DNA from 3 places in the Vibrio sp. VPAP30 genome. Region 1 is predicted to be linked to each of the others. Evidence: predicted binding sites of a transcription regulator. Region 1 holds the regulator's gene; each other region holds the start of a gene.
The links. The regulator PurR, encoded in region 1, represses purine synthesis genes. The targets are predictions, from matches to a motif close to TNANGNAAACGTTTNCNTNA.
Positions count from the first base shown of each region.

Region 2: the regulator PurR is predicted to act here: its motif matches at 3,018-3,037, upstream of ZX61_RS08000 (NCS2 family permease).
Region 3: the regulator PurR is predicted to act here: its motif matches at 3,221-3,240, upstream of ZX61_RS00735 (NCS2 family permease).

Region 1 covers NZ_LBLS01000043.1:493,969-501,438, forward strand. Annotated here, with positions in the region: gene ZX61_RS22460 (DUF2007 domain-containing protein) at 1-144, opposite strand, end outside; gene ZX61_RS22465 (TVP38/TMEM64 family protein) at 144-836, opposite strand; gene ZX61_RS22470 (TfoX/Sxy family DNA transformation protein) at 982-1,572, opposite strand; cyclic di-GMP riboswitch class I at 1,712-1,798, opposite strand; gene purR (HTH-type transcriptional repressor PurR) at 1,942-2,949, opposite strand; gene torD (molecular chaperone TorD) at 3,161-3,808, opposite strand; gene torR (two-component system response regulator TorR) at 4,046-4,759, shown strand; gene elyC (envelope biogenesis factor ElyC) at 4,839-5,642, opposite strand; gene cmoM (tRNA uridine 5-oxyacetic acid(34) methyltransferase CmoM) at 5,757-6,548, shown strand; gene mukF (chromosome partition protein MukF) at 6,551-7,470, shown strand, end outside.
Region 2 covers NZ_LBLS01000019.1:47,284-54,753, forward strand. Annotated here, with positions in the region: gene spoT (bifunctional GTP diphosphokinase/guanosine-3',5'-bis pyrophosphate 3'-pyrophosphohydrolase) at 1-1,759, opposite strand, end outside; gene rpoZ (DNA-directed RNA polymerase subunit omega) at 1,801-2,073, opposite strand; gene gmk (guanylate kinase) at 2,170-2,793, opposite strand; purine riboswitch at 3,090-3,189, shown strand; gene ZX61_RS08000 (NCS2 family permease) at 3,245-4,615, shown strand; gene ZX61_RS08005 (phosphate-starvation-inducible protein PsiE) at 4,729-5,154, shown strand; gene ZX61_RS23650 (hypothetical protein) at 5,269-5,652, shown strand; gene ZX61_RS08010 (DMT family transporter) at 5,863-6,816, shown strand; gene ZX61_RS08015 (YicC/YloC family endoribonuclease) at 6,880-7,470, opposite strand, start outside.
Region 3 covers NZ_LBLS01000008.1:46,559-54,028, reverse strand. Annotated here, with positions in the region: gene ZX61_RS00745 (ATP-dependent zinc protease family protein) at 1-213, opposite strand, end outside; gene ZX61_RS00740 (aminoacyl-histidine dipeptidase) at 757-2,229, opposite strand; gene ZX61_RS00735 (NCS2 family permease) at 3,259-4,548, shown strand; gene tet(34) (oxytetracycline resistance phosphoribosyltransferase domain-containing protein Tet(34)) at 4,784-5,248, shown strand; gene frsA (esterase FrsA) at 5,349-6,596, shown strand; gene crl (sigma factor-binding protein Crl) at 6,700-7,089, shown strand; gene proB (glutamate 5-kinase) at 7,255-7,470, shown strand, end outside.

The DNA of each region.
Region 1 (7,470 bases):
AGGTTCGCTGCTCTCTCCAAATGGCACTTCACCCTGTAAGCCAAATACGCCTTCTCCGCGTACTTCACATTCGATATGGCAAGACTTTAAAAGCTCACAAACAATGTGAGCTTCGGTAGGTGTCGATGCCGAGTAGATTCTCATCAAGCATTGCCATTTGAAGTTGAAGGAGAGGCCTTAACCTTCGCCATGATCCATTTAGCAATGACGGGGAACAGTCCCAATAAGGCAAAAGATGCCAGCACCGTCGGAGACACTATGCCAGACAAGCTTTCAATTTGAGCCAGTTGCGTGCCAGCGTTCAAGTAGACAGCGGTGCCAGGCAACATGCCTAATTGGCTAACAAGGTAAAAACGTACCGTTGCGATTGGGGTTAAACCCATGAGCAAGTTGATCAGGAAAAATGGGAACACTGGAATCAAGCGAAGAGAAAAAAGGTAGAATGCACCGTCTTTCTCAACGCCTTGGTTAATGGCATTGAGTTTCTCACCAAATTTGCTCTGTACCCAATCACGTAGCAAATATCGACTACTTAAAAATGCAAGGGTTGCACCTATTGTACTGGCGAATGAAACCAGCAGTAGGCTAGTCCAGAAACCAAATAGTGCGGCGCCTAGCAGCGTCACAACTGCAGCTCCGGGGATAGAAAAGGCCGTAATAGCTATGTAAGCCAGAAAATAAGTGGCCGCTGCAACCGTAAAGTTGTCGGCAATAAAGGTAGCCAACTCAGCTTGTTGGGCTTTCGCATTTTCCAGCGTGAGATATTGACCAAAGTTTACGCCTAGTAAAACAATTAGTGCAACGAAGAGAATACCAAGGACGATTTTTTTATTCATGTTGAAGCTGCTCCATCTTACATCGAGGATAGATGTATTAAGTGTTACTAGACAAGACAGGGAAAGCAAGCAGCAAATTTCATTGCGATGGATAAAAATAAAAAAGTCAGCGCTGTGGCTGACTTCTTAGATAAGTACTGCTTGATTAACTAACTTGAGTTAATAGCTCTTGACGACGGCTTTGAGGAATGACCGACCAGTGAGTTCCGTTGATCGCGCCTTCCAATGCCCATAAAAGTTCGATATTTACATCGGCAGAGTGTGTGGATTGAATGGCTTTGAAAGCGTGAACTGCACCGACGTCTTCAAGGTTTTTAACCGACTCAATACCTGCCTTTTTAAGCATTCTCTCAGTAGCGAGCCTTAGGTTAGGTAGATCTTTCAAGCGATTTGGTTTTGCTTGCGACTGACTTTGTTTTTCTACGTTCGCTGCTCTGAGTGCGACGTTAGCAATCTCTAGGGCTTTACTGCTGTCTGACGCCAAATCGTCACACAAAGCAAAGTACTTAGTTACGACAGGGAAACCACGTTTTTTGTAAACATAGGGTTCGAGCCCTTGAGATTTAAACTGTTTAGCGAGAGTGGCATCCGCGCGTACGTGAAGCTTATCGTTGACTACAAGTGCGAACATGGTGTCATCGGCAAAAATGCCAAAACCACCAAACATTGAGCGAGACTTAATATGGCCTAACTGCTCAAACAAACGCATTGAGTCTTTTAGTATTGGTTTATCCATGCTGTGTTTTCTCGGTGTATATGTATACGCCACCAATGCAGGTCCGAGAGATTAGCAAAATAATGCAGATACAATGTCAGTAAGGTGTCATACGAGCTCAAGAACAAGTAAAAACGGTATGACAGTTTGCATATTCGCCATCGGCAACCCCGCTACCAGACAATAAATTGTTTAAGGCCGGAGGCTTTGCGTCCCACCCTTTCGGAGTGGTTTGCCCTGTTCGTGGCATTAATCGAACATTTTAAGAATAAATAAAACTGCGCAGAGCATCACATTTGAATGGGATAAATGTGATATTGGTTCAATAAATAGGGGGGATATATACGCTTAGCCAATAAAACGACTACTAGCTAAGCGTTTGACTTGAGGTTACTTATTTAGATTGCGAACGGTTTTACGCTCGACGATTTCAGGGTGCATTTCGAACACGCGTTTGTCATGTTCTTTATCTTTAATGCGCTCTAGAAGGATCTCAAAGGCGTTTTTACCTACACGTCGTTTTGGTTGGTGAACCGTTGTTAGTGGAGGAGAGAAGTATTCTGCAAGCTCAATATTGTCGTAACCAATCACCGACATATCTTGCGGGATTTGAATGCCTTTCTGCTGTAATCGACTCATCAGGCCTAATGCCATTGTATCGTTGAAACAGAACACAGCTGTCGGCTTGTTATCCATTGCTACGATCTTATCTGCCGCCAATACCGCGGTATCACACTCAAAGTTGCCTTCTAAGATCCAGTCTTCATTGACGGGCAGTTTAGCTTCAGCCATAGCACGCTTGAAGCCTCGAATACGTTCGACACAAGCTGCTTTTTCAAAGTGACCGCTCAGGCAAGCAATCTCCTTGTGGCCATGCTCGATTAAATACTTGGTCGCAAGGTATCCACCTTCTTCTGAGTTGTCGATGATCTTATCTGCTTGAGAGCTTTCTGGCCCCCAATCCATAACAACTTTAGGGATGTCCTTGTGGCGATCTAACATCTCGCTCAGCTCTTCAGTCAGATCGGAACACATGACTAGAATGCCATCTACCCGCTTTTCAGCAAGCATACGAATGTAGTCACGCTGCTTTTCATAGATACCACCTGTGTTACACAAGATCAGAGTGTAACCTTGGCGATAACAGTAGCTTTCTACGCCGTCGATAACTTCAGAGAAAAATAGGTTAGTCGATTGAGTAACTAGCATACCAATTGTGCGAGTTGTGTTGCACTTAAGGCTTCGCGCAACGGCACTTGGCGCGTAGTTAAGCTCATTTACCGCTTCCATCACTTTTTCTTGTGTCGCTTCTGCAACAAAGCGTGTCTTGTTGATGACGTGAGACACGGTGGTTGTTGAAACACCTGCAAGGCGAGCAACATCTTTAATAGTGGCCATAAATTCTGTCCTGTCGATGACTGCCACGAGAATATATTCAGTTTAGAATAAGTTGGCAGAAAGTATCAGAAACACAAAAACCGCTCTTATTTAGCGGTTTGTATTTGAATAGTTCATTTTTATCGTTTGCGGTCACGATTTTAGACCGCAATCTGACTGAGGGCAAACAAAATTCGTTGTCCTGACCTGTGCCAGTTCACATTGTCAGACTCTACTCGCCGATTAAGTATGCGCAGTCCAATTCCAAGAATGCCACTGTTAGAGACGTAATAGCAGAGTAAAAACCGAACTCATCGAGCGTTTGGCACTTAGCCGAAAACTTAGGTGCCCAGCTTAGAATGTGCTGGCGAATGAAGCTCTCTTGCTCGATAAGTGCTTCTTCAATATGGCGCTCTTGTTCGAGTTCATTGGAGCGAATGATGAGATTGCCTAGAAAATCGAGTTCAATGGCAATGTGATCAGCAGGCTCGTTTAAGCTTTCATCGACAGCAACGCCATGCTCTAGCATTAACGCTTCCATCTCTTTCGCCGGCTTGTCATCGAGTAGGCCCGACTCGCCGATGTACATAGAAGCATAAGGCAGTGCAGAGTCGCGGTCAGATTTCAAAAACAGATCACAAAAGTCAGCGGCTAATTCAAGCTGAGCATCTTCGCGATCGATCAAGCGATTGAGTGCGTCAATGACACGATCAATCGACGGTTTGAGATCGGCATTCTCGCCAAGGCCAGTAAGGAAAGAGCGGATTTGAGCTGAATGGTACTGCTCAAGGTTCTCTTCGGTTAGCTCTTTGGCGTAAAGGCTTGAAAGCCACCAATAGATTTCTGCACGTTTTTCGTTGAATGCTTTGATTTCTTGCATTAGGTATCACTCCCAAAATAACTACCTATTAGTGTAACTAATAAAAATGAATAGCGGTAATGGCTTACGTGACAATAAAAGACGAATTATGAGCATTTATTAACAAGGGCGGAGGTTTTGTCTTGAATCAATAAAAAATCATCTTTCTCGTTTTTAAAGTGATAAATACTAGAAATGTTACTATTTATGAATAGAATAAATGATAGAACTATTCCCAATGCAAATTAAGTGGTGCAGATGAGTTATCATGTACTAGTAGTAGAAGATGACGTAGTGACTCGCAGCAAGCTCGTTGGCTACTTTCAGAACGAAGGTTACCAAGTCAGCGAAGCAGAAAGCGGTGAGCAGATGCGAGACATGCTACAAAACAACGCGATTGATTTGGTGATGTTGGATATTAATCTACCGGGTGAAGATGGATTAATGCTAACTCGCGAACTACGCAGTCAATCAGACATTGGAATTATCCTAGTAACAGGACGCACGGACAGCATCGACAAAATTGTTGGCCTCGAAATGGGCGCCGATGACTATGTCACTAAACCTTTTGAATTACGAGAGCTACTGGTTCGAGTTAAGAACTTATTGTGGCGAATTTCCGCTGCACGTAATTCGTCAGGAGTGGATAGCGCAGCGAAGCAAGATGATAATGTTGTTCGCTTTGGCGAGTGGACGTTTGATGTTCAGCGCCGCGCTTTAAGCCGAAATGGAGAGCCTGTGAAGCTGACTAAAGCAGAGTATGAGCTGCTGGTTGCTTTGTCTTCATACCCGAATCAGGTTCTCAGCCGTGAGCGTATTTTGAATATGATCAGCCATCGTGTTGATGCGCCGAATGATCGCACGATTGATGTGTTGATTCGTCGCATGCGAGCTAAGATGGAGTTCGATCCAAAGAATCCGCAGATTTTTGTTACCGTTCATGGTGAAGGCTATATGTTCGCGGGTGATTAAATTCGACGGTTGGAACATGTGACTTGCATAAAAATACCGAGGCTTGCCTCGGTATTTTTCTACCTAGAGATACTGATAGTTACAGTTTGCTTTCAGAGGCTTGAAGAGCTTGCTCTTCGTAGTCTGACGCCCAATCTCTCAAGGTTTGCCAGATTCGGCCCAATGTCTCGTGCCAGTATCGTTCAGTTTGCTCGAGGTACTTACCTTTGGGTGTGTATTTTTCCCATGCTTGGCTAATGTTGTTATGAGCCAAATAATTGGTGGGAGCTGGGTAGGGTTTAAGCCCAGCAGCATGGAATTCGTTAAGTGCCCGCTTCATATGGCTCGCTGAAGTAACCACAACCAGTTTTTTGGTATTGACGAAAGCTGCCGCTTGTCTCGCTTCTTCCCAAGTATCTTTTGCGGTTTCTAACAAAATAATATCCGACTTAGATACACCAAGCGCTAGGGCAACTTTAGCCATCATACGCGCATTACTCACTTCAGACCCCCCCGAGTAACCCGATAAAATGAGTTTGGAACCAGGGTAGATACGCATAATGCGAATACCTTCAGCAAGGCGCATTAACCCAGTACGACTAAGCTCAGACGTAGGAGGTATTTTATCGTCAACCACATGACCACTGCCCAACACCATAACGTAGTCGATAGATTCGTCAACGGGGAAAAAGGCGGAGTATTGGCGTTCAAGCGGCATCAACAAACGAGAAGAGATTGGTTGAAAGGCGATAAGGAAGATACCGATGAAAGAGAATAGAACAACAAAGCAGCCTGTCTTCTGTTTACGAGTAAACATGATCAACATTAAGCCGAATAACCCGATGATTAGCATCGCCGGAAGCGGCATAAGTAGAGAAGACACAACTTTTTTCAGCTCAAACATACTTAAATAGTCCGAAAAAACATCAATTGATTATAATTTAAGAGAAAGCCTCTTTATTCCTGCTTTTCTTATGACAGAATAGCAGCACGATTAGACATGATAACCTAAGCTGCTGTGACTGAAGACCGCAATTTCGACGATATTGCCCACAAATTTGCAAAAAATATTTACGGTTCTGACAAAGGAGAGATTCGCCAAGTCATTGTTTGGGAAGATCTTCAACAGATACTTAATGCTGTTGATGGGGCAAATAAGCGACTCAATGTGCTAGATGCCGGAGGTGGTTTGGCACAAATGTCGCAAAAGCTGGCTAAGCTCGGACATCATGTCGCGTTATGTGATCTATCTTCTGAAATGCTGCTGTTGGCAGAGCAGGATATTGCAAATAATGACCTGCTTGAGCAGTATCGCTTCATTCATTCGCCAGTCCAATCGATTGACCAGCACTTAGAGTCCCCAGTGGATGTAGTCCTGTTTCATGCGGTGATGGAATGGTTAGCAGACCCTCAACCTGCTCTAGAAAAAGTCTTAGAACAAGTTAAACCTGGTGGCATGGCATCCGTCATGTTCTACAACCACCATGGTCTGGTCTATAAGAATGTCGTGTGTGGCAATGTTCCTCATGTATTGGATGGAATGCCGCATCGCAAAAGATTTAAATTGCAGCCACAAAAAGGCTTAAGACCTGAAGAGGTCTACCAGTGGATTGAAGACGCTGGCTTTTTAATTTGTGGCAAGTCTGGTATTCGCTGTTTTAGTGACTACATAGGAAATATGGAGTACATGGGCGATTACCAGTATGAAGATGTGTTGGCACTGGAAAGACAACTGTGCAGAGAAGAGCCATACCTCTCGTTAGGTCGATACATACATGTATGGGCACAAAAGAAAGATAAGCAGGACTAACAATGAGTGAGATGACTCTAAATGCTGAACAACCGATTGATGAACTAGTCGGTTGGGTAAAGCAGCAGGATTTCTCATTGAACCTGACAACAGAGCGACTGGCATTTTTGATCGCTATTGCTGTGCTCAGTAATGAAAGGTTTGATGAAGAATTGGGTGAGGGTGAACTGCATGATGCGTTTACTATTATTACCCGACTATTTGAAGAAACAGGTGATGCGTCTGCATTTCGCGCCAACAATGCGATTAACGAAATGGTTAAGCAACGGCTCATTAGCCGTTTCACCAGTGAAGTGACTGATGGAGCGAGTATTTATCGTCTCTCTCCTTTAGCTATCGGTATAACGGACTACTACGTTCGTCACCGCGAATTTTCTAAACTTAAGCTCTCTATCCAGCTTTCAATGGTTGCAGACGAAATGTCGAAGGCGATTGAATCTGCGCGTCAGGGTGGGACTGCGGGTCATTGGCGTAAAAACGTTTATGGCGTGCTTAAGTACTCAGTGGGTGAGATCTTTGATCAGATCGATCTTAACCAGCGTGTTATGGATGAGCAGCAGCAGTCGGTTAAGATTCAGATCGCAGAGCTACTAAACAAAGATTGGCGCGACGCGATCAACAACTGTGAAGCGCTGCTTTCTGAAACATCTAATACGCTAAAAGAGCTACAAGATACGTTGCAAGCCGCGGGTGACGAGCTACAAACACAGATTCTCGATATCCAAGAGCTCGTTTATGGTGATGACGAACTAGAGTTTATTGCTGAAACCCTGTTTGGGCTGCAAATGAAGCTAGACCGAATCACCAGTTGGGGTCAGCAAGCGATCGATCTTTGGATCGGTTATGACCGCCACGTTCACAAATTTATTCGAACTGCGATTGATATGGATAAGAACCGAGCATTCAGTTCTCGTCTACGTCA
Region 2 (7,470 bases), on a different contig from region 1:
CGATAATGTGGTCATCTGGGATCGGGTGACAACAGTTGGCGAACGTCAGCAAAATACCTTCCGCACCGCGGATCGGCAGTTTCTTCTTACCGTCGTTATTACTTTCAACTTCTGTCAGCTCATCAGCATCGCCCAATAAGCGACGCGCAATGACAATGCTCATTAATTCACCAAGACCGATATCTGCCAGCAGATCGTCGATCGAGTCTACTTTTAGATCGGTCAGAACATGGTTGATGTTCTCTTCATCGATATCTGATAGAGAAAGTTCGCCCAAGGCATGGTTAAGCAGGCGGCGACCCAGTGTAATCGACTCTTCACGGCGCATAGTTTTCAGAACCTGACGGATCTTAGTACGAGCACGAGACGTCACCACGTAGTTGAGCCATGCAGCATTGGGGCGTGCCCCCGGAGCACTGATTATCTCAATCGTCTGACCGTTTTTCAGCGATTTACTCAGTGGGTAAGGGTTACGATCAACACGAGCACCGACACAGGTATTACCAACATCAGTATGTACGGCATAAGCGAAATCTACCGCAGTTGCGCCAACAGGCAGCTCGACAATGCGACCTTTTGGTGTAAAGACGTAAATCTCGTCTGGGAACAGATCCGATTTAACGTTCTCGATGAATTCAAATGAATTACCGGCGCTTTGTTGTAGCTCAAGCAGGCTTTGCATCCAACGTTGAGCTTTGACTTGCGCTGTTGTGCCTGTGCGCTCTCCGGTACCTTTATATGACCAGTGAGCCGCGACACCTTTGTCTGCCATTTGATCCATATCTTCGGTACGGATCTGAACTTCAACCGGTACACCATGAGGGCCAACCATTGAAGTGTGGATAGATTGATAGCCGTTCGCTTTTGGTACCGCGATGTAGTCTTTCATGCGACCCGGACGCGGCTTGTAGAGGCTATGAACCTGACCAAGCACTCGGTAACAGGTATCGGCATTATCGACTACCACGCGGAAAGCGTAGATATCCATAATGGTATGGAAGCGTTGTTCTTTGGTCTTCATCTTGTTGTAGATGGAGAAAAGGTTTTTCTCTCGACCAAAAACACGCGCTTTCAAGCCGACTTCTTCAAGGCGACCTTCAATCTCGTCATGAATACGTTGAATCATCTCCTTTCGATTACCACGCGCTGCTTTAACTACCTCTTTAAGAACGCGATAGCGGTTCGGGTAGAGCGCTTCAAAACCTAGCTCTTCGAGCTCAGTTTTGATGTTGTGGATACCAAGGCGATGCGCTAGTGGAGAATAGATTTCTAGTGTTTCGCGGGCGATACGACGTTTTTTGTCTGGACGAAGAGCACCGAGCGTGCGCATATTGTGCGTACGGTCAGCAAGTTTGATCAGAATAACGCGGATGTCTTGCACCATGGCAAGAACCATCTTACGGAAGTTTTCTGCCTGAGCTTCCTTGCGATCGCGAAACTTAAGCTTATCAAGCTTAGAAACGCCATCCACCAGCTCTGCAACGGTATTGCCAAATTGAGCTTCAAGCTCTTCTTTGGTGACTTCGGTATCTTCAATAACGTCGTGAAGAAGGGCTGCTTGTAGGGTTTCAATATCAAGGCGCATTTCAGCCAAGATACGAGCTACAGCAACAGGGTGGATGATATAAGGTTCCCCACTAGAGCGGGTTTGCCCTTCATGGGCATCTTTCGCTACCACATAAGATTGACGCAGAGCCTCAATTTGAGGCTCTGTTAGGTATTCTTGGGCAACGTCTTTGAGGCTATCAAATAGATACAAACTTTAGGCCCGGAAGATAGTTGTTGTGACGAGAAGGCTAATTAGCGGCTGTGAGCGATGCTGCTTACAGCTGCTAGTTCAGCGGCTTCTTGCTCTTGCTGCTCTTGACGCTCACGTGCATCAAGAATCTCTTTAGTGATAAGGCCTTCTTCGATTTCGCGTAGAGCGATAACCGTTTGCTTATCATTCTCTTCTGGCACTAGTGAATCTTTGCCACCAGTTTGCATTTGACGAGCGCGGCGTGCCGCAATTAGAACTAGGTCGAAACGGTTGCCAACTTTTTCAACAGCGTCTTGTACAGTTACGCGTGCCATGAGAACTCCAAATTAGTTAACTAAATTTTTGAATGACGAGAAATTATACAGGCTGACAGTTCCTAGTGTCTAGGATCTGTTTGTGTTTCCTGCTATTTACTCAGCTAAAAGCGCATCAAGCATGCCTTTATATTTAGCAGCTTGCTTGTCTTGCTTCAATCTTTCTGCGCGTATGATGGCTTTAAAGTCCATCAAGGCAGTGTCGAAATCATCGTTGATGATCACGTAGTCGTACTCAGCGTAGTGTGAGATTTCCGATTTTGCTTCCGCCATGCGCTTAGCAATCACGGCATCGCTGTCTTGTCCGCGAGCGTTAAGGCGACGCTCTAGCTCACCATTTGATGGCGGTAGGATAAACAGACTTTTCGCTAAAGGCATTTGTTCACGGATTTGGCGAGCACCTTGCCAGTCGATATCTAGGAATACATCAATGCCTTTGTCGAGGTTTTCTTCAATCCAAACCCGCGACGTGCCGTAGTAGTTGCCAAACACTTCGGCATACTCAAGGAACTCACCTTTATCAATCAGCTCTTCAAAGTGTTCTTTCTGTACGAAGTGGTAGTGAGCACCATCTTGCTCACCAGGGCGCATACCGCGAGTAGTATGAGAGACCGACACTTTCATCGCGTAGGTTGGGTTAGTTTCTAGCATGGCTGAAATCAGACTAGACTTTCCAGCACCACTTGGTGCAGATACGATATATAGAGTGCCTTTACCCATAGGTACGATCCCACATTTGGTTTGATAACTGTCAGTAGATAATACTGACATGTTTAAAGATAGCACTGACCACATAGAAACACCGAAGTGGTGAAATTTAGGCCAGAAAAATGGAGGCGAAGAGTAGCATAATTCGCCTATTTAGGACAACTTGCAATAACTGATTAGTTATCACAGTTTTCAGCCAGCAGAGTACTAAGACAATATTCAACAGATTCACCGCCTGAAGCAATCGTTTGCTATTGTTGTGTATTTAGCAGAGAAAAGCGTTGAGTTTTTATTCGAGATCCTTACAATCCGCGCAAACGATTAAATGCTGTATATGTCTAATAAAATGGATTGGACGTTTCTACCACTGAGCCTACCTTAGTGACTACAGTAGCTTATGCGCCTATCTCTTTTCGCAGCATTGAACCCGTTTACTGTTTACCCCACTTATAAAGGTTTCATTGTGAGTCTCGAATCAACTCTAAAAGCCCAGAGTCAGCCTGGTGTACTGGAATCAGTATTTAAAATTGCTGAGCGAAAAACAACCTTAGGTACCGAGCTGTACGCAGGCTTTATTACCTTCTTAGCGATGAGCTATATTTTGGCGGTTAACCCAGCCATTTTGGGGGGAATCCCTGGGATGGATAAAGGTGCGGTGTTTACAGCAACAGCACTGGCAGCGGCAATCGCGACTTTTATTATGGGTGTTTGGGGTAATTATCCAGTTATGCTCGCGCCTGGCATGAGTATGAATGGTTTCTTCAAAGGGATGCTACTCAGCGGCTCGGTTGCGCTAGTGTGGAATGAAGCCCTATTTGGCATCTTTTTATCGGGTGTGTTCTATCTCCTTCTTTCCCTGACTAATATTCGTAGATCTCTGATAGAGTCGATTCCTAACGATCTGAAGAACGCGATTACGGTATCGCTTGGTCTGTTTATCGCCTTTTTAGGTTTGAAGAATGCGGGCATCATCGTCGATAACAAGTTTGTCCTTGTCGGTATGGGTAACATTACTGAACCACAGGTGATCATCGCTTATATCAGTATCTTTATTGCCCTTGGTTGTATGGTGCGAGATATCAAGCTGGCGACGTTTATCTCATTTGTTAGTGCGATCGGTCTAACGTTGATTGCCGATATGGTGATGGGCACATCTAATGCGCCAATTCCTGAGCAGATAGTGACGGCGCCGCCAAGCATGGCGAGCACGTTTGGTGCCGTGTTTGATTTCTCTGGCCTAACCGCAGACAAGATGTTCGATCTGCTGTTTGTTGTGGTGATTTTCCTGATTGTCGACTTCTTTGATGGCATGAGCACGATAGTTGGTGTCGGCCGTGATGCAGGCATTATCGACAAAGATGGCAAAGTACCTAACGCTCGTTCAGCCCTAGTTGCGGATGCCGGGGGAACTGTGATTGGCTCGGTGCTCGGTACAACGTCAATTACTGCGTTCTCTGAGTCGGGTATTGCTTCTTCTCAAGGGGCGAAAACCGGTCTTGCGGCGGTTGTGGTATCAGGTCTGTTCCTTGTGTCGCTATTCCTATATCCACTATTTTCTATCTTCTCGGCAGCCATGGTTGCTCCGGCTATGGTTGTGGTGGGCATCTACATGATTGGTCGTTTAGGCCAGATTGATTGGGACAAGAAAGAGTCTCGTATTGCTGCGTTCTTTACCATCATGTTTACGGTTCTGAGCTTCTCTCCTGCCAACGGTATGGCGATGGGCTTTATCAGCTACGCATTTACTATGGTGGTTGCGGGTAAAGGTAAGCAGGTTCACCCAATTATCTATGCTCTGTCTGCGGTATTCTTAGCTTACTTGCTGCTGCTATAGTAAATCACAACTTAGAGAGCGGTTATCGGCTAAAGAATGACGACCGCTCACTTCTTTGTCATACATCTCGTGGTAAACTGGATGCCTATTAGTTTTTATCACGGATAGGGATTATGCCTTCCAATCTTCCTAAATCATTCAGCAAGCCATTTCTTAAAATCTTCCACTCATTAGAGGCTGTGCTGCTAGTGGCGATCACGCTTGCGACGCTGTTTGCGATGGTCGAAGAGTTTGTCCATGTCTTTACTGAAAAGCGCGTCCTGCTGACCGATATCTTGTTGATGTTTATCTATCTCGAAGTGCTGGCGATGGTTAAGCAGTTCGTGATGAACGGTAAGATCCCTGTGCGCTACCCAATCTACATTGCCATGATGGCGATCGCTCGATACATCACCTTAGGCATGAAAGAGTTGGATGCGGTATTGGTAGTTTGGCTTTCAGTGGCGGCGTTAATTTTGGCGGTAGCGACAATGGTGATTCGAGTGGGGCATCATTATTGGCCGTATATTGATAACAATACCGCCGAGAAAGATGAGTAAGGTTATCTGTCGGGCAGGATGAGGTAAAGAAGTGTAAAGTCTTCTCAAATCATATTGTTATTTTCTGAATGGCCGATTATCTTTTCATCAACCCCTTTGTGATGAGAGTGTGTGATGCTGCTTCGCTATACATCCACAATTTGTTTTTTGCTAAGCGCATTGCTATCCATTGTGCTGCTTAGTAGTGCAGCACAGGCGGAAGTCTCTTCTCATCACGTTTCCCCTCATCACACTTCTAACTCTGTCGTGCAGAAGATAGAGTTTGGTGGATGTGGTTTAGTATCAGCGACACCAACGACTGAGGTGGGTTGTTGCGACCCCGGCGGTACCTGTTTCGAGAAACAGTGCTGTTCTCATATAAACGTCTCAAACATTGCACTCGTTGAGACGAATGTTCGTTCTTATAGTTCCCCTTTCCGCTATGCGCTTGCAGTAAGTGCACCTATTAGTTACACCAGTGTAGAGATCCAATCTCTATACCGACCTCCAATCGCTTAATTCTTATTTCTCAGCAATTTATCGCACCACTATTCACACAACTTGCTTGTGTGCCTTTGATATCGGTGTAAGTAGCTTAGCTGTTTGCGCCACCCCGTGATGGGAATAAGAATATGAAACTTGAAATGATTTATGGCACGAGTATCCGTGCTACTTCCGCTGTTTGCTGGTCGACGTTGACTTCGCTTTCTTTGATGCAAGGAGGTCGTTATGCCGCATAAATATCTAACGACGTTTTTGTTTGTCTCAGTATGCCTTATTTGGGGTACGACTTGGTTAGCCATGGAGATTGCGGTAGCGACTGTTCCGCCAATTTTTGCTACGGGTCTGAGATTTTTGATTGCTTCGCCGCTGTTAGTGTTACTGGCGATAAAGCTGAAACAACCGTTGTTGTTCCCGAAAGGAAGGCAATTTTGGATGTTTGTCGTCGCTATCTTCTATTTTGCGATTCCATTTACCTTGATGATTTTTGGTGAGCAATACATCTCATCAGGTTTAGCTTCGATTATTTTTGCCAATATGCCGATTGCTGTGATGGTGACATCAAGTCTGTTTTTGGGTTTACGTCTGAGTAAGTTACAAATAGCCGGTCTACTGGTTGCGGTATTAAGTTTGGCACTGATCTTAGCGACCGAAATGACATTAGGTGGCGAAGACTATTTGCTTGGTTCACTGGCTCTTGGTGGCGCCGTCGCTATTCATTCTGTGATGTATGTGTTTGTGGAAAAGTACTGCCGTAGCACGCCTGTTCTGACCTATAACGCCATTCCAAGTTTGATTGCTTCGGTGTGCTTGTTGTTGGTTTCATTGTGGTTAGAGCAGCCACAGATTGCGGCATTTTCAGTAGACTCAATGGCGGCAGTGGCCTATTTGGGTGTTTTCGCAAGTGTCGGTGGTATTGTGGCCTACTTTAAGCTCGGCCAGGTGTCGACGCCGTTTACTGCCTCTATCTGTTTTCTCTTTTTCCCACTGCTCGCTTTGAGCCTATCCAGCTGGGTGGCGGGTAACAGCTTTTCGATGACATCTCTATTGCTGATGGTGCCACTACTGCTCGGTATTTTGGTGACCAAAGCGGAGCCATCTTTCTGGCGCAAACTTGGTTTTTGGCGCGCAAAACCACAGCCGGTGATTTGTGCTCAATGTGCGAAACGACTTAGTGTCTAGTTAGGACGTAGATATAAAAAAGCCCCGCTTTCAATAGCAGGGCTTTTATTTCAACTACATTGATTATTCAATGTTTTGGATCTGCTCACGCATCTGTTCAATCAGAACTTTAAGCTCAACACCAGATGCTGTGATATCTGTGCTGATTGACTTAGAGGCTAGCGTGTTCGACTCACGGTTAAACTCTTGCATCATAAAGTCTAAGCGGCGGCCACAAGCGCCACCTTTCTTCAGGATGTTGGTTGCTTCTTTTACGTGCGAGTCTAGGCGGTCTAGCTCTTCTGCCACGTCAGATTTTTGCGCTAGTAAGATTAGCTCTTGTTCTACGCGCGATGAGTCTAGCTCAACTTTCGCATCTTCAAATTTCGCGAACAGACGCTCACGTTGCCATTCTAAAATTTCAGGCATACGAGCACGCACCTTAACCACTTCTTCGGTGATCGCATCTAAGCGCTGGACGATAAGCGCTTTCATGTTTTCACCTTCACGGCCACGCGCTTCAATAAACTCGCTTACTGCTTCATCAAATGCACCGAGCAGATCCTTGTTTACCGCATCCATATCTTGCTCAGAGGTTTCCATTACACCCGGCCAGTTCATTACTTGGAATGGGTTTAGGCGGCTTTCTTCGCCAGTCATCTGCATTACTTGGTT
Region 3 (7,470 bases), on a different contig from region 1:
AGACTCACACATAATTTCTATGTCCGTATTATGCTGAATTGGGTGGATCCAGAAGCGAACCCATTGAGCTTCGTCCTTGTTAAAGCTCTCTACTTTGAATGCGTGTAAACACGAGGTCTTGGCTCCGGTATCGATTTTTGCATTAATTTTATCAATACCAAGGCTCGGTAGGCTGAGGGTCTCTCGCCAACCAACAAGTAGTTTTTCTTTCATCGCAGTAATAATAAGTTTGGGTCTGTTGGTCTTTCGCGGTTAAATTTTGTTCGAGATAAAATCGTTTTAGGCGCGGCAAGGGGTGTGTAGCTTAGTCATTCTAAGTAAATACCCCTTAACAAAGCATAAAACGATTTTAGCCGAACCCTTCGGGCAGCGTTTGTGGTTCATTTCTACTGCGTTATCGGCTTTTCATGTAGGCTAGCTACACTTCAAAGCCTCTGCCTTGTATAAATTTTCCACAAACAGCTGCAAAAATCAGCTCGAAAGATCAACAGACCCTAGAGAGTAATTAAGATGCTCGATTGAAGTGAGCATCCCCAACTTAACACGGTCGTTTTATGCCGAGTGTAGTGCCTGAAGAGGGCAGAGAATTTACCCTTAGGTGCTTCAACGAGGGCGACTCTAGCAACCATGATTCCCACTGACTAACGAAAAGAAATCACCGTGACGACAAAAAATATTTATGGATAGGAATTAGGGGGCAATAAAAAAAGCCAGCTAATGTAAGCTGGCTTTTAGGATTAGATTTAGTAATGAGAATTACGCTTTTTCAGGAATCGCTTCTAATAGGGCAACCATTTGATCCCAGAATAGGGCAACCGTATCAATCTTCACTTTCTCATCTGGTGAGTGTGGGAATTTGATGGTTGGGCCAAATGACACCATATCCATGTTTGGATAAGGTTCTTTGAACAGGCCACACTCAAGACCAGCGTGAATAACCATGATGTTTGGCTTGTGACCGTAGATGCCTTCGTACATGTCACGGAAGATAGCCATGATCTCTGAGTCTGCGTCTGGTTTCCAACCTGGGTAAGCACCTGAGAACTCAATTTGAGCGCCAGCCAGTTCAGCGACAGAAGTCAGCATGCCTTCTACTTGTTGACGGCCAGAATCAATCAGAGAGCGAACTAAGCACAAGACTTGGATTTGGTTTACTTCAGTAGTCACGACACCAACGTTTAGAGACGTTTCAACCACGCCTTCAATTTCATCACTCATGCGAATCACGCCGTTGGGGCAAGCATTTAATGCCGCGATAAAACGTTGCTGGTCTGCAACAGCTAAAACTTGTGAGTCTTTGTCGATCGTTTGATTGAACGAAACGATGTCTGTTTCCACTTTACCTAGCTCAGTACGAAGTAGGTTAGTGTAGAACTCGAATAACTCTGCCAGTTTAGCTTCATTTTCCGCTGGTACTGCTACGGTCACGAACGCTTCACGAGGAATCGCGTTGCGCAGACTACCACCTCGGAACTCGACAAGGCGAAGATCTAGCTCTTGCGCGTGACCTGCTAGGAATCGAGCAAGCAGTTTGTTGGCATTGCCGCGACCAGTATGAATGTCACAGCCTGAGTGACCACCTTTTAGACCTTTTAGGATCAGTTGACGAGTAGTAAAGCCTGCTGGAAGCGCTTCGCGTTTGATATCGAAAGTCATTTCACCATCAATACCACCGGCACAGCCCATGTAGACCTCGCCTTCTTGCTCTGAGTCGGTATTAAGAAGGATATCGCCTTCTAACCAACCCGCTTCAAGGCCGAATGCACCCGTCATGCCTGCTTCTTCGTCTACTGTTAGAAGCACTTCAATAGGACCGTGCTTGATTTCTGTTGAAGCCAGTACCGCAAGACAAGAGGCCATACCCATGCCATTGTCGGCACCTAGTGTGGTTCCCTTCGCTGTTACCCATTCACCATCAATGTATGGCTGAATTGGATCTTTTGTGAAGTCATGATCTGTGTCTTCATTCTTTTGTGGCACCATATCAATGTGTGCTTGTAGAACGACACCTTTCTTATTTTCCATGCCCGGCGTAGCTGGCTTTTTAATGAAAACGTTGCCAGTAGGATCACGGCGAACGTCTAAGCCTTGCTCTTTAGCCCAATCAACGATGTATTGTGCTAGGGCTTCTTCTTGTTTTGAAGGGTGAGGAATAGAACAGATCTTATCGAAAAACTGCCAAAGTGGAGCAGGTGATAAGCTGCTGATTTCAGAATGGAATTCAGACACGGATGACTCCTTAAAAAGAATAATGCCAGATTATGTGTTTGGTTTCTGCTATTAATCTGGCACAAAAACCTAAATCTGACCTATTGGGTAGAGGAGCACAGAATAGCACTCCCTGATTAAAGGGTGTAGTAAAAGCGGAAAGCAAATGTTTCGGTGCAATCACAAATTGTAGATTTCGTTTGACAATGCTTGTGCAACAAGATTTCTCGCTTTGTATTAAACTCAAACAATAAACTGATATATTTGTAATTTAATTACAAGATTGAATTGATCTAAGTCAGTTTATAAATTATTTGTGACTTTCGTCACTTTAAAGCTTGTAATTTAATTTCTTTAAGGTATATTTGTAACCAACTTCCAAAGCGAAGAGAAAATGCTCAAAGGATGAGTCCGATTTGTCGCCTCCAAGGAACCGAGAAATCAATATTTGTAATCCGTTTTAATTGATTTAGAAGGTGATAGTTATGAAAGGTTTACCAAGTGCAGCATTCTGGCTAAACAACTCTGTTTACACAGGCAGCTTTACTTACCCAACAAGCTTTGGTTACTAACCTCAAGCTTGTGATTCTCGAACAGTATGTTCACCCCTATTATTGGAATTTTTTTACAGCTCTGTATAGCTGACATGATTCAACCGCCACTCAAATTGAGTGGCGTTTTTTTATCTAAGCAAAGGTGCGCTCACAATTTGCCCACAAACTCTGTGGTTTCCCACCGCTAACTCATATCTCTCTGTTTTATTCGCATAAACACATATCGCATCCCGCATAAATATCCTAAATATCGTTGAAAGTTTATAACATGGTATAAAAAAGCACCTTTTTGAAATTTAAGGAATAAATCATTTTACTTTATGAAACATAAAGTTTTTTTACTTATCATCCACCATTATTGGTGTTTGAAAGAGGCTATGATTACCAGAAATATTGATTAGAGTCGTAATTCTATCTGGAATTTACTATTTGATGACTTTATAATTCGAGCCAATCGATTACGCAACCGTTTACTTTTACCCTTTAGGATTCGATCATGTTCGAAAAACTGTTCAAACTCAGTGAGAACGGCACAAACGTCAAAACTGAGGTCATTGCAGGTATTACTACCTTTTTGACGATGGCTTACATCATCTTTGTTAACCCTGCGATGCTTGCCGACGCCGGTATGGATAAAGGCGCTGTATTTGTTGCCACCTGTCTTGCAGCAGCAATCGGCTGTTTTATTATGGGTTTTGTTGCCAACTACCCAATTGCACTGGCACCAGGTATGGGACTTAACGCCTTCTTTACCTATGGGGTTGTCCTAGGTATGGGGCATTCTTGGCAGGTGGCTTTGGGTGCTGTATTTGTCTCGGGTATCATTTTTATGGCTTTGAGTATTTTCAAGGTACGTGAATGGATAATCAACTCGATTCCTATGTCACTGCGAACGGGGATCTCTGCCGGTATTGGCCTTTTCCTTGCGTTCATTGGCCTACAAAACTCAGGTATTGTTGTTGATAACCCTGCAACCTTAGTCGGCCTTGGCCACATTACCGGTTTGCAGCCAGCACTAGCGGCGCTAGGCTTCTTCCTAACTATCGGTTTGGTTTACCGCGGTGTACGCGGCGCAGTGATGATAGCGATTCTGATTATTACAGCGCTCGGTTTGATTCTAGGTGATGTTCAGTGGGGCGGTATTATGTCAACGCCACCAAGTGTTGCGCCAACCTTTATGCAAATGAATATTGTCGATGTATTTGAAGTGGGTATGATCTCGGTTGTGTTTGCTTTCTTGTTTGTCGATTTATTCGATACTGCGGGGACGTTAGTCGGTGTGGCGACAAAAGCTAATCTTATTAAAGAAGATGGCAAGCTTCCGCGCTTAAGCAAAGCGCTACTTGCTGATTCAACCGCAACGTCTGTAGGCGCCATGATTGGTACATCTAGCACGACTTCTTACGTCGAGTCGACGGCAGGTGTTGCAGCTGGTGGGCGTACTGGCCTGACTGCCGTTGTAGTTGGTGTTCTTTTTCTGTTGGCGCTATTTTTCTCGCCATTAGCCGGCATGATTCCAGCGTACGCTACTGCGGGCGCACTTTTCTACGTGGCAATTCTAATGATGTCTGGTTTAGTCAGTGTAGACTGGCGTGACCTGACAGAAGCGGCACCTGTTGTAGTCACCTGTCTACTAATGCCTCTGACATACTCAATCGCAGAAGGTATCGCACTTGGCTTTATCTCTTACGCGGCAATCAAGTTACTGAGTGGCCGCGGTCGTGAAGTGTCGATCAGTGTATGGGTGCTGTCAGCAGTCTTCATCATGAAGTATCTAGTCGCCTAATTGACAGCTAGCGGTTTCGTTCGCTAACTGTTGTCAGTTCGCTATTTTCGCCATAACAGTACATCTGTTATGGCGATTATTTTTGTTATTGGGATAAATTCCCCATTGGTATTGTATAGCGCCTGCGTTAAAATAAACGTTTGCGTAGCTTTTCCCCAGACTTGCCTGTTGCAATCGTCCAAGTTTCATTGACGTGTTGAGGGGATGCAGATTTTAAAACTATTAGGTTATTACAATGAGTAAAAAATTCATTATCACTTGGGACCAAATGCACACACTTTGTCGTGAATTGGCGGAAAAACAGATGCCAGCAGAGCAATGGAAAGGCATTTGGGCGGTAAGCCGTGGCGGTCTTGTCCCTGGAGCGATCTTGGCTCGTGAGCTGGGTATTCGTCATGTTGATACCATTTGTATTTCTAGCTACGACCACGACCACCAACGTGATATGACGGTTGTAAAAGCACCAGAAGGTGACGGTGAAGGCTTCCTAATTGTTGAAGACCTAGTAGATAGTGGTGACACCGCGCGCCAACTGCGTGAAATGTACCCGAAAGCAAAATTGATTGCTGTATGTGCGAAGCCTGCTGGTGTTGAGCTGCTTGATGATTATGTTGTCGATATTGCTCAAGATACTTGGATTGAACAGCCATGGGATATGTCAATTCAGTACATTGAGCCGATCAATCGCAAGCAAAAATAACTGATTGAACAATATAGCGACAGTTTCTTGATAAATGACCCTTTATTGGGTCATTTTTTTTATTACTATTTAATAAACGCAACTATTTAGGTCAGAATACATGCCTGAGGAAGTCAGTAAGAACCTCTCGGAGTCTCTGTTTGCTAATCATAAGCAAGCGAAAGAAACTTCTGCACTCACGCAATACATGCCAACAAGCGAAACCTTCTTAGAGGAAAAGCAAAAAGCGGATGGTTTTAAGTGGTATCGAAACTTACGCCGCCTTCAGTGGGCGTGGCAAGGTCTTGACCCTATCGAGATTGAGTCAGTCCTCGCAAAAATTGCGGCCTCAAAGCATTCTCGAACACATGAGGAGTGGCTTGATACCGTGATGGGTTACCACAGTGGTAACTGGACTTATGAGTGGATAAAGCTTGGAATGCTGCATCAAAAGCGCTCCTCTGAATTAAAAGGCGAAGCTGTGGCGGATGAAATGTTCAACGCATCTTTGTGTTTTAGTATTGCTGGCTACCCTCATCTCAAAAATGATAGCTTAGCCATCCAAGCACAAGTATTGGCGAGCAACGCTTATTCGGAAGCGGCAAATAAAACCAAATATATCGTCAAACGTATCGAAGTGCCTTATCAGCGCAAAACGATTGTTGCTCACCTCCATTTAACTAGCACTGAGAAACCACAACCTGTAGTTATGGTTACTGCTGGTCTAGATAGCCTTCAAACCGATCTGTGGAACCTGTTTAGAGATTACTTAGCTGAGAAAAACATCGCTATGTTAACCGTTGATATGCCATCGATAGGCCACAATACTCACTGGAACCTGACCGAAGATACCTCTTGTCTTCATCAGGCCGTCCTCAATGAGCTAAAAAGCCTTCCTTGGGTCGATCACCATCGTGTTGGTTTGATTGGCTTCCGTTTTGGTGGTAATGCCATGGTGCGTTTGTCTTTTATGGAACAAGAGAAAATCAAAGCTTGTGTCACGCTTGGGGCGCCTATCCACGATGTACTTTCCTCCCCAGAGAAGCTGAAGAAAATGCCCAAGATGTATTTAGATGTTCTGGCTTCGCGGCTTGGTAAGAGTGCGGTAGATATCCATAGCTTAGCGGGTCAATTAATGGCTTGGTCGCTCAAAGTGCAAGGGATTCTTGGAAGCCGCAAGACGCGTGTGCCAATTTTGGCGATGAGTCTAGAGCACGATCCGGTCTCGCCATACAGTGATAACCAGTTAGTCGCTTTGTTTAGTGATTACGGGAAAGCCAAGAAAATTAGTGCTAAGACAGTTACACAAGGGTATGAGCAATCCCTCGATTTAGCGATCAAGTGGTTGGAGGAGGAGCTAATTAGATGACATTTCGACTAATTTAGACAACACTTAATTATATGAGCTACCCAGACTTTCTAGTCCTGAGTCGCTCTATATAAAAATAAGTAAATGAATATGGAGATTCATTATGTCTGAACAGACGAAAAGTCCGACCCATTACCGCTTATTGTCGACACTGAGAGCTATTGGACCTTACTTGCGCGAATCGCAAAGTAAAGATGGTGCGTATTTATTTGATTGCTTGTCCGTATGCGTTAACGACAAAAAATCACCAGAGCAGCGTGAATTTTGGGGCTGGTGGTTAGAGTTAGAGCGAAATGGTGAAGCTTTTGAAGCGCGTTATCGATCTGGTCTTTACGATGCTACAGGAGACTGGCAAGCGAAATCACTACCCAAAAAAGCCGTTGAAGATGTCACTCGTACTCAAGAAGTGTTTCATCAAAAGCTAGTGGACACATTAGCCAACGAGTTTGAAATCTCCGTTAATATGCACGAAGAATCTGTCGAATTCGTCTAAATTTCTTTGCTTATCATTCTTCTTAACCAAAAAGGCGCTTTTCGCGCCTTTTCTGCTTGTGAATTTATCAGTAGATTGCTAAAACATCAGGTCTAATCAATCTTTCTCGCCAATAAATGCGATTCTTGATTGTGATGATTTTTATTTTTTCATAGTAGAAAGGCAATGACTAAAAAAAGCGGAAAAGCACCTCAGTCTCAGACAGTGGTGGTTAAACTAGGTACTAGTGTTTTAACTGGAGGTACATTGGAGTTGGATCGTGCTCATATGGTTGAGTTGGTTCGCCAATGTGCTGAGCTTAAAAAACAAGGCCACTCAGTGGTTATGGTTTCGTCTGGTGCAATTGCAGCAGGGCGTGAACATCTAGGATACCCCGCACTG